DNA from 4 places in the Streptomyces sp. NPDC060031 genome. Region 1 is predicted to be linked to each of the others. Evidence: riboswitches for the same ligand, from Rfam matches in the RefSeq annotation. Region 1 holds a riboswitch; each other region holds the start of a gene.
What was found. Region 1 has a riboswitch for cobalamin ahead of ACFWB8_RS24515 (ribonucleoside-diphosphate reductase subunit alpha). Riboswitches for the same ligand answer to the same signal wherever they lie in the genome.
Positions count from the first base shown of each region.

Region 2: it holds a riboswitch for cobalamin, as region 1 does, so the genes downstream of both, ACFWB8_RS18485 (ABC transporter substrate-binding protein) here and ACFWB8_RS24515 (ribonucleoside-diphosphate reductase subunit alpha) in region 1, are expected to answer to the same signal.
Region 3: it holds a riboswitch for cobalamin, as region 1 does, so the genes downstream of both, ACFWB8_RS09440 (energy-coupling factor ABC transporter permease) here and ACFWB8_RS24515 (ribonucleoside-diphosphate reductase subunit alpha) in region 1, are expected to answer to the same signal.
Region 4: it holds a riboswitch for cobalamin, as region 1 does, so the genes downstream of both, ACFWB8_RS26915 (cobalamin biosynthesis protein) here and ACFWB8_RS24515 (ribonucleoside-diphosphate reductase subunit alpha) in region 1, are expected to answer to the same signal.

Region 1 is NZ_JBHWVM010000060.1:29,065-31,233, reverse strand. Features, by position in the region: gene ACFWB8_RS24515 (ribonucleoside-diphosphate reductase subunit alpha) at 1-1,335, opposite strand, end outside; cobalamin riboswitch at 1,478-1,609, opposite strand; gene ACFWB8_RS24510 (GNAT family N-acetyltransferase) at 1,668-2,165, opposite strand.
Region 2 is NZ_JBHWVM010000037.1:28,354-30,522, reverse strand. Features, by position in the region: gene ACFWB8_RS18490 (FecCD family ABC transporter permease) at 1-411, opposite strand, end outside; gene ACFWB8_RS18485 (ABC transporter substrate-binding protein) at 408-1,397, opposite strand; cobalamin riboswitch at 1,433-1,571, opposite strand; tRNA gene ACFWB8_RS18480 (tRNA-Trp) at 1,678-1,751, opposite strand; gene ACFWB8_RS18475 (ankyrin repeat domain-containing protein) at 1,806-2,169, opposite strand, start outside.
Region 3 is NZ_JBHWVM010000015.1:27,266-29,434, reverse strand. Features, by position in the region: gene ACFWB8_RS09445 (flavodoxin family protein) at 280-993, opposite strand; cobalamin riboswitch at 1,059-1,305, shown strand; gene ACFWB8_RS09440 (energy-coupling factor ABC transporter permease) at 1,334-2,035, shown strand; gene ACFWB8_RS09435 (energy-coupling factor ABC transporter substrate-binding protein) at 2,035-2,169, shown strand, end outside.
Region 4 is NZ_JBHWVM010000071.1:37,947-40,115, reverse strand. Features, by position in the region: partial or broken gene ACFWB8_RS26920 (cobyric acid synthase) at 1-448, opposite strand, end outside; gene ACFWB8_RS26915 (cobalamin biosynthesis protein) at 445-1,407, opposite strand; cobalamin riboswitch at 1,445-1,588, opposite strand; gene ACFWB8_RS26910 (hypothetical protein) at 1,713-1,934, opposite strand; gene ACFWB8_RS26905 (anion permease) at 1,963-2,169, opposite strand, start outside.

The sequences.
Region 1 (2,169 bases):
GACCTCGATGATCTCGGTGCACAGGTTGGAGGAGTGCACGACCGAGCCGGGCTCGGCGGTCTGGTTCGCGGTGCGGTTGGAGGCGTCCTTGAAGGTCATCCAGCCCTGGCCGGTCTGCGCGAGGGTGCGCATCATCCGGCCGTACAGGTCGCGGGCGGGCATGGTCTTGCGGGCCAGGCCCGACCCCTCGGCCCTGCGGTAGGCGGCGTCGAACTCGTCGCCCCACAGGTCCACCAGCTCGGGGACGTCGGCCGGGGAGAACAGCGACCAGTCGGCGTCGGCGTTCACGCGGCGCATGAACTCGTCCGGCACCCAGTGGGCGAGGTTCAGGTTGTGCGTACGGCGCTGGTCCTCGCCGGTGTTGTCGCGCAGCTCCAGGAACTCCTCGATGTCCGCGTGCCAGGTCTCCAGGTAGACGGCGGCGGCGCCCTTGCGTCGGCCGCCCTGGTTCACGGCGGCCACGGAGGCGTCGAGGGTCTTCAGGAACGGCACGATGCCGTTGGAGTGGCCGTTGGTGCCGCGGATCAGCGAACCGCGGGCGCGGATGCGGGAGTACGACAGACCGATGCCGCCGGCGTGCTTCGAGAGGCGCGCGACCTGGTGGTAGCGGTCGTAGATCGAGTCGAGCTCGTCCAGCGGGGAGTCCAGCAGGTAGCAGGAGGACATCTGCGGGTGCCGGGTGCCGGAGTTGAAGAGCGTGGGGGAGGACGGCAGGTAGTCGAGGCGGCTCATCAGCCGGTACAGCGAGGCCACTTCCTCGACGGCGCGCAGGCTCTCGTCCTCGGCCAGGCCGCAGGCCACGCGCAGCATGAAGAACTGCGGGGTCTCGATGACCTGGCGGGTGATCGGGTGGCGCAGGAGGTAGCGGCTGTGCAGGGTGCGCAGGCCGAAGAAGCCGAAGCGGTCGTCGGCGCCCTCGCCGAGGGCGTGCTCGACCAGCGCGTCGAGGCGGCTCGCGTGGAGGCGTACGAACTCGGCCGTGCGGTCGGCGATCAGCCCCTCGCGGTGGCCGACCTCGACGGAGGCGGAGAAGGAGGTGGCCCCCTGGCCCGCGGCCTCGTCGGCGACGGCCATCGTCAGCAGGCGCGCGGCCAGCCGGGAGTACGCCGGGTCCTCGGAGATCAGACCGGCGGCGGCCTCGGTGGCGAGCCCGCGCAGCTCGGCCTCGTCCGCGGCGGAGCTGCGCCCGCGCAGCGCGGCGGCGGCGACGCGGCCGGGGTCGGTGTCGCGGAGGTCGGCCGTCAGCTCGGTGAGGGTACGCAGCAACGCGGTCCCGGGACCCTCGACTGCGGGCAGGTCGGACTCGGCGCGCGGCGCGGCAGGCGCGATGGTCACGGGGGGTGCTCTCCCTCGCTCGGCCCGGACTTCGGCGGGGCGGGGGTGCGAGCGGGCGCATGCGGGGGTGGCAGAACGCGTACACCGCATGGCGTCCACCGGCCCAACCGCGAGGCCCGGACGTATCGGCACCCGGTTCGGTCGAGCCGGGCGCACTGTCGGCAGGTCCTCGGACTTGCGGATACACGGATGGGTGCATTTCATACCGTTGCGGGACAGTTCCGGATTCTCACCGGATTCCCCTGCGACGACAGCGAGCATGAGCATACATGTGGGGGCGCCTTGATGCGGTAGCCCCCACATGTTGTGTCGGCCCCTTGCTGAACGTGGTGTTACAGCTCCAGCCGGTAGGTGAGCAGCGTCAGCCCCGGCACCGGATCCCAGTCCCGGTCCGGGGTGCGGACGAAGCCGAGGCGCTCGTAGAGCCGCTGCGCCCCGTACATGGACGCCTGGGTCGACAGCACCACGTGGGTGACCCCCTCCAGGGCCCGGGCGCGGGCGAGGCAGGCGCGCACCAGCGCCTCGCCGGCGCCGCGCCCGCGGCCCCCGCGCGCCACCGCCAGCATCCGGAACTCCGCTTCCGCGGGGCCGGAGATGTCGGCCAGCGGGCTGCCGGGTGCGGCGAAGGTCACTCCGCCGAGGAGTTCGCCGCCGGCGGTCGCGGCGAGCACCTCGCCCTCGGCGGCGCGCCCGGCGACGTCGCGCAGCACTTGCGCGTACGCCTCGTTCGACTCGAAGTCCAGCAGTCCGTCGTCCAGGTACGCATGCGCGATGATCGCGCCCAGCTCCTCGTATTCGGCGGGCAGCGCCGCCCTGATCTCGATGTCCATGGGG
Region 2 (2,169 bases), on a different contig from region 1:
GAAGGCGGCGAGCGGCACCCCCACGCCGCTGGCGATGCCCCCGGCTCCCGCACCCGCCCCCGCCCCCGCCCCCGCCCCGAGCACGATGACCGCGACCGCACCCGCCGAGGCCCCTGAGGAGGCCCCGAGCAGGAAGGGGTCGGCCAGCTGGTTGCGTACGAGGGCCTGCAGCACGGTGCCCGCGACGGCCAGCCCGGCGCCGACGAAGGCCCCGAGCAGCACCCGTGGCATGCGTACGTCCCACACGATGGAACCAAAGGCTCCGCTGCCCGGGCCCGGTCCGGCGAGCAGGATGTCGAGCACCTGGCCGGGGGCGATCCGTACCGGCCCGAGGGCCAGGCCCGCGACGGCGGACGCGGCCAGTGCGCAGGCGAGCACGACGAGGACGAGCGGGGTGCGGCGCCGCCTCACGCGGCGTCGGGGTGGAGCTGGCGGGCCAGGGACTCGACGGCGTCGGCGACGCGTACGCCGAGCACGGCCGAGGACAGCGGGAGCACGACGAAGCGCTGGTTCTTGATCGCGGGAACCTGCGCCAGCGCCGGGTCGTTCAACAGGCGCTGCTTCTTGGCTTCGACGGTGGTGCCGCCGTAGTCGTAGATGAGGACCACCTCGGGCCGGCGCTCGATGACCTTCTCCCACGACACGTCACCGAAGGTGTCCTTGAGGTCGGCGAAGGCGTTCGTCCCGCCGGCCAGCGAGACGATCTGATTGCCGATTCCGTTGCCTCCCGAGGTGAAGGCGGAGGCCTCGCCGGAGTCGTAGACGAAGACGGACGGCTTGGCCCGGCCCTTCACCCGCGCGGTGACGGCGTCGATGCGGCGCTGCTCGTCCTCGATGAGCTCGGCGCCGCGCTCGGGTACGCCGAAGGTCCGCGCCACCTCGGTGATCTCGGTCTTGAGCTGGTCGAGGCCGACCGGCCCCTCGGTGCAGTACTCCACGCTGAGCCGCGAGTTGATGCCGGACTTGGCGAGTCCCTCGCGGTCGCGGCCCTGGGCCTTGTCGAAAGCGCTGGAGTAACCCCCGTAGACGAAGTCGGGGTTGGCTCCGAGGAGGATCTCCTTGGAGGGGTACTCCTTGGCCAGCACCTTGAGCTCGTCGTAGGCGGGCCGGTAGGCGGGGAGCACCGCGTCGTCCAGGTAGGCGGTCCCGGCGATCTTCTCCTCCAGCCCGAGGGCGAGGAGGATCTCGGTCGCGTGCTGGTTCATGGTGACGGCCCGTCGGGGCGGGGCCTGGTAGGTGCTGGTCGTCCCGCAGTTCGTGACGGTGTACGGGAATCCGGGCCCGGCGGTGGCTCCTGACGGCCGGTCCCCCGCATTCGGGGAGCCGCCGCAGGCGGCCAGGGGTATCAGCAGTGAAACCGGCACACATGCGCGCAGGAGGGCGCGGGAACGCGACATCGCGAAGCCTCTCCGGGGGATCCGCGTCCCCTGGCCGAAGTGAAGAGGCGGTGCGTCAGTGTCTGACTCCCGGTTCCCGCGGGCGGGCTCCGGTCACAGTGGCGGGACCGCACCGGATTCGCACCGGTTTCCTGTCCTGCACCGCCTGGGATGACCCGCCCCAGTCTGCCAGACGCCGGCCGACGGGCCCCGCGGGGAAACGACGAACGCCCAGGGCGAGGGATCTCGCGCCTGGGCGTCCACGGTTGGGCGTTCACGACAGAGCCGTTGTACAGCGTTGCAGGGGCGGCAGGATTCGAACCTGCGGCCTTCGGTTTTGGAGACCGGCGCTCTGACCAGCTGAGCTACACCCCTTCGGTGGGACCAACCATGGCACGACGCAGGCCGAAGATCCACCGAATTCAGGGGTCAACTCGCGGGAATCTCGGCGCCGGTGTGCGCGCCGGCGGACCGCAGCCAGGCGATCAAGGGTCCGTCTTCGCTGGTCAGAGCAATATCGAGAGGTGTCAGGCCGCCGTGGCCGATCCAGTCGACGTCCGCGCCTTGAGACAGCAGGTATTGGGCTGTGGACAGCCGGCCTCCGTGACAGGCCCCCCAGAAGGCACTCGTGACGTCTTCCCGGGGCACGCCGGCGGCGAGGAACTCCTCGACGCGTTCCAGGAGTCCGAGGGCCGCGGCGTCCTCGAGGCCGGGGCGGGCGCCGTGCTCGATGAGGCGGCGCGCGGCGCGCCACTGGCCGAAGCCCGTCGCGTCGGCGAGCGGGGTGCCGCCG
Region 3 (2,169 bases), on a different contig from region 1:
CGCTCCCTCCCACACCACCTCGGTCCTGCACTCGCCCGAGCGGCTCGTCGTCGACTTCCCGCATCCCGCCAGGTGCTGACCGCCGGTGCCCGGGGCGTCGTACGCCCCGGGCGCCGGATCCGCCCTCAGCTCGCCGGGCGGCCGTGCTGGGCCGGACCGCCCTGGAGCGCTCGGCCACGGCCGCGGCGCTGCACCACCTGGGGGGGGAGGCCGACGCGCTGGGCCGCCGCTCGGGGCAGAGCCTGGTGCGGGCCCTTTTGCGGCGTCTCCGAGGGGGCTTCAGCGGTGCTCGGGGTTCGGGAAGTCGAAGCGGCAGCCCGCGTCCCACTCGGAGCGCTGGTTGCCGTGCGCGGGCATGCCGCCGGCGCGCTTGAGCAGGGCGGCGAGGTGCATCAGGTTCCAGGACATGAAGGCCGTGTTCCGGTTGGTGAAGTCGTTCTGCGGGCCGCCCGATCCGGGATCGAGGTACGAGGGTCCGGGCCCGGCCTCGCCGATCCAGCCGGCGTCGGCCTGCGGCGGGATCGCGTAGCCGAGGTGCTGGAGGCTGTAGAGGATGTTCATGGCGCAGTGCTTGACGCCGTCCTCGTTGCCGGTGATCAGCGCTCCGCCGACGCGCCCGTAGTAGGCGTACTGGCCGCGCTCGTTCAGGATCGAGGAGCAGGCGTAGAGGCGCTCGATGACCTGCTTCATCACGGAGCTGTTGTCGCCGAGCCAGATCGGGCCGCACAGCACGAGGATGTCGGCGTCCATGATCTGGCTGTAGAGCACGGGCCACTGGTCGCTCTCCCAGCCGTGCTCGGTCATGTCCGGCCAGACGCCGGTGGCGATGTCGTGGTCCACGGCGCGGATCAGCGAGGTCCGCACGCCGGCCGCGGCCATGACGGCGCGGCTCTTGTCGATGAGGCCCTCGGTGTTGCTGGTCTCGGGCGAGCGTTTGAGCGTGCAGTTCACGTAGACGGCGGTCAGGTCCGAGTAATCGAAGTCAGAAGCCACTCCCCCACCCTCCCGGCCGCCGTCCGGCCCGGCCACCGGACCGCGTCCGTCCGGATTGGGGCGGGTTGTTACTGGTCCGTCCGGGCGACTAGGGTCAGCGGGCCTTGGTGTTCGGGAAACCGGTGGGAAACCGGTGCGGCCCTCGCCACTGTGAACGGGAAGTCCGGCTCCATCTCCCCCAGATTCCGTCTGGGAGGTGCCCCCAGCGGGAAGCCACTGGGCTGCGCGGGAGGTTCCGCGCCGCCCGGGAAGGCGGAGACAGGGCATCAGCACCCGTGAGCCAGGAGACCGGCCGGGGCGCGTTGTCCATCCACGAGGTGCTGGAGAGGTCTCCCCACTCATGCATATAGCCGAGGGTTTTTTGCCCCCGTTGCACGCGGTCGCCTGGGGCGCCGCGTCCGCTCCCTTTGTCGTACACGGCGTCCGCGCCCTCACCCGCGAGGTGAAGGCCAATCCCGAGAGCACTCTGCTGCTCGGGGCGTCCGGAGCGTTTACCTTTGTCCTTTCCGCCCTGAAGATCCCTTCGGTGACGGGCAGTTGCTCGCACCCCACCGGCACCGGGCTGGGCGCGATCCTGTTCCGGCCGCCGATCATGGCGGTGCTCGGCACGATCACCCTGCTCTTCCAGGCCCTGCTGCTGGCCCACGGCGGCCTGACCACCCTCGGCGCCAACGTCTTCTCGATGGCCATCGCCGGCCCCTGGGCGGGCTACGGGGTCTACCGGCTGCTGCGCCGCTTCGACGTCCCGCTGATGGTGACCGTCTTCCTCGGCGCCTTCTTCGCCGACCTGGTCACCTACTGCGTCACTTCCGTCCAGCTGGCGCTGGCCTTCCCCGACGAGGCCACCGGATTCCTCGGCTCGCTCGAGAAGTTCAGCGAGATCTTCGCGCTCACGCAGATCCCCCTCGCGGTGAGCGAGGGGCTGCTGACCGTGCTCGTGATGCGGCTGCTGATCCAGTCGAGCGCGCCGGACCTGGTCCGGCTCGGCGTCGCGAAGCTCACCGGGACCAAGGGCGCCACGAAGCAGGAGGCGGGGCTGTGATGAGCCGGAACGCGAAGATCAACACCCTGCTGCTGTTCCTGGTCGCGGCGCTCGCCGTGCTCCCGCTCGCGCTGGGGCTGGGCGACGACAAGGAAGAGCCGTTCACGGGCGCCGACGCGCAGGCGGAGTCGGCG
Region 4 (2,169 bases), on a different contig from region 1:
GGCGCAGGTTGATCTCGGCCGGACTCCCGGCCCCCTCGCAGATCACGGCGTCATAAGTGCCCCGCAGCTGCTCCAGGCAGTCCGTGACGATGCCGAGCAGCTGCTCCTGGCGCCCCCCGTGGTAGCCGCGGGCGCTCATCTCGCCCACCGGCTTGCCCAGCAGCACCACCTGGCTGCTCCGGTCTCCGCCGGGTTTGAGCAGCACCGGGTTCATCAGCGCGGTCGGCTCCACGCGCGCGGCCTGCGCCTGCATCGCCTGCGCCCGCCCGATCTCGGCGCCCTCCCGCGTCACGAACGAGTTCAGCGACATGTTCTGCGCCTTGAACGGGGCCACCTTGACGCCCTGTCGGGCCAGCCAGCGGCAGATGCCCGCCGTGACCACGCTCTTGCCCGCGTCCGATGTCGTACCCGCGACCAGCAGTCCGCCGCCGCGCCTCGCGCCGCTCATGTGCGCCGCCCCTTCCTCGTCGTACGGGAGACCAGCAGCCGGGCCGCCACGCAGGCCCCCAGCGCCAGCCACGTCACCTGCCGCGAAAGGCGTACCGCCCGCTCGATGTCCGCGACCTCCACGGGCCGCCCCGCCCCGCCGTTCAGCACGGCACGGTGCTCGACCCGGCCCCCGTACGCGAGCGTCCCGCCCAGCCGTACGCCGAGCGCCCCGGCGAACGAGGCCTCCACGGGCCCGGCGTTGGGGCTCGGGTGGGCGGCGGCGTCCGCGCGCCAGGCCCGTACGGCCCCCCGCCGGTCGGGGCCGGCCAGCACGGCGGCGAGCGCGGTCAGCCGGGCGCCCGGCCAGCCCGCGACGTCGTCCAGCCGGGCGGAGGCCCAGCCGTAGCGCAGGTGGCGGGGCGACTTGTGGCCGACCATCGCGTCCAGGGTGTTCACGGCGCGGAAGGCCAGCAGCCCGGGGACGCCGGCGAGGGCTCCCCACACCAGCGCCCCGACGACCGCGTCGGAGGTGTTCTCGGCGACCGACTCCACGACGGCGCGGGCCATCTGCTGCTCGTCCAGGGCCTGCGGGTCGCGCCCGCACAGGTGCGGCAGCCGCTCCCGGGCCACCTCGGCGTCCCCGGCGGCGAGCGCCCCGCCGATGGCGCGGGCCTCCCGGCCCAGCGAGGTGCCGCCTACGACGGCCCAGGTGGCGGCCGCGGTCAGGGCGATACGGGCGGCCGCGGGCCGGGAGCGCACGGCCCGCGCGCCCAGCGCGCCGACGGCGGCCGCGCCCCCGGCGCACACCAGGGTGTGCAGGACGCCCCGGGCGCGGTCGTCGCGCCACAGGGCGCGCTCGACGGCTGCGGCGGTTCGTCCGAAGGCTGCCACGGGGTGCCCTCGGCGCGGATCACCGAGGATCCGGTCGCCGATCAGGCCCGCCGTGGCCCCGTACGCGAAAACGCGATCGGCACGCATGGTGGCAGGTATGTCCTCACTCAGGGTCCGCGCCCTGGTTCGACGTGACCGGCGACGAGAGTTCCTGGCTCCCGGATCGCACTCGGCCGAGTGCTCCGGTGACAGTGGCGGGACCGCGCCGGATTCGCACCGGACTTCCTCTCCATGCCGCCGTATTGGCTCGGGCAGTCCACCACGCACCGCGAAGGCCCGTCAACTCGCCGTTGACCTGGGACGGGGCGTGCGACGGGGCGGGCGAGGACGTATGCGAAAGCTCCCCCCGGGACAAACCCGGAGGGAGCCTTGACGCGTGGTGCGCAGGTGTCTCAGCTGATGATCAGGTAGATGCCGTACGTCACGGCCACCGCGCACAGCGCGAAGCAGGCGTACGCGCCGCTGCGGGCCACGGTGGCGGCGCCGCCCTGTTCGGTGGCGGACTCGTGCCTGGAGAGGCCCACGAGACCCAGGGTGAAGAGGGCCACGAGTGCGACGGTGGCGGAGAGGCTGACCCCGAAGACGGAGCCGAGTGCTGCCCAGTCGATCTTCATACTGCCGTTTCCTCTGTCGTTCTCGGGGTCAGACCGCGGCGGCCGGAGCCGCAGGGGTCGCGGGGGTCGCCGTCGAGGCCGGGATGGTGGCCCTGAGGTCTTCGTCCGTCACCGCGGCGGTCGTACCCGCGATCGGCGGGACGGCCACGGCGGCCATGGCGGTGGTGACCACACCGGGCTGCTCCGCCTCGGTGGCGGCGAGCGGCTCCACGTCGTTGACGTTGTGGTGGTCGAC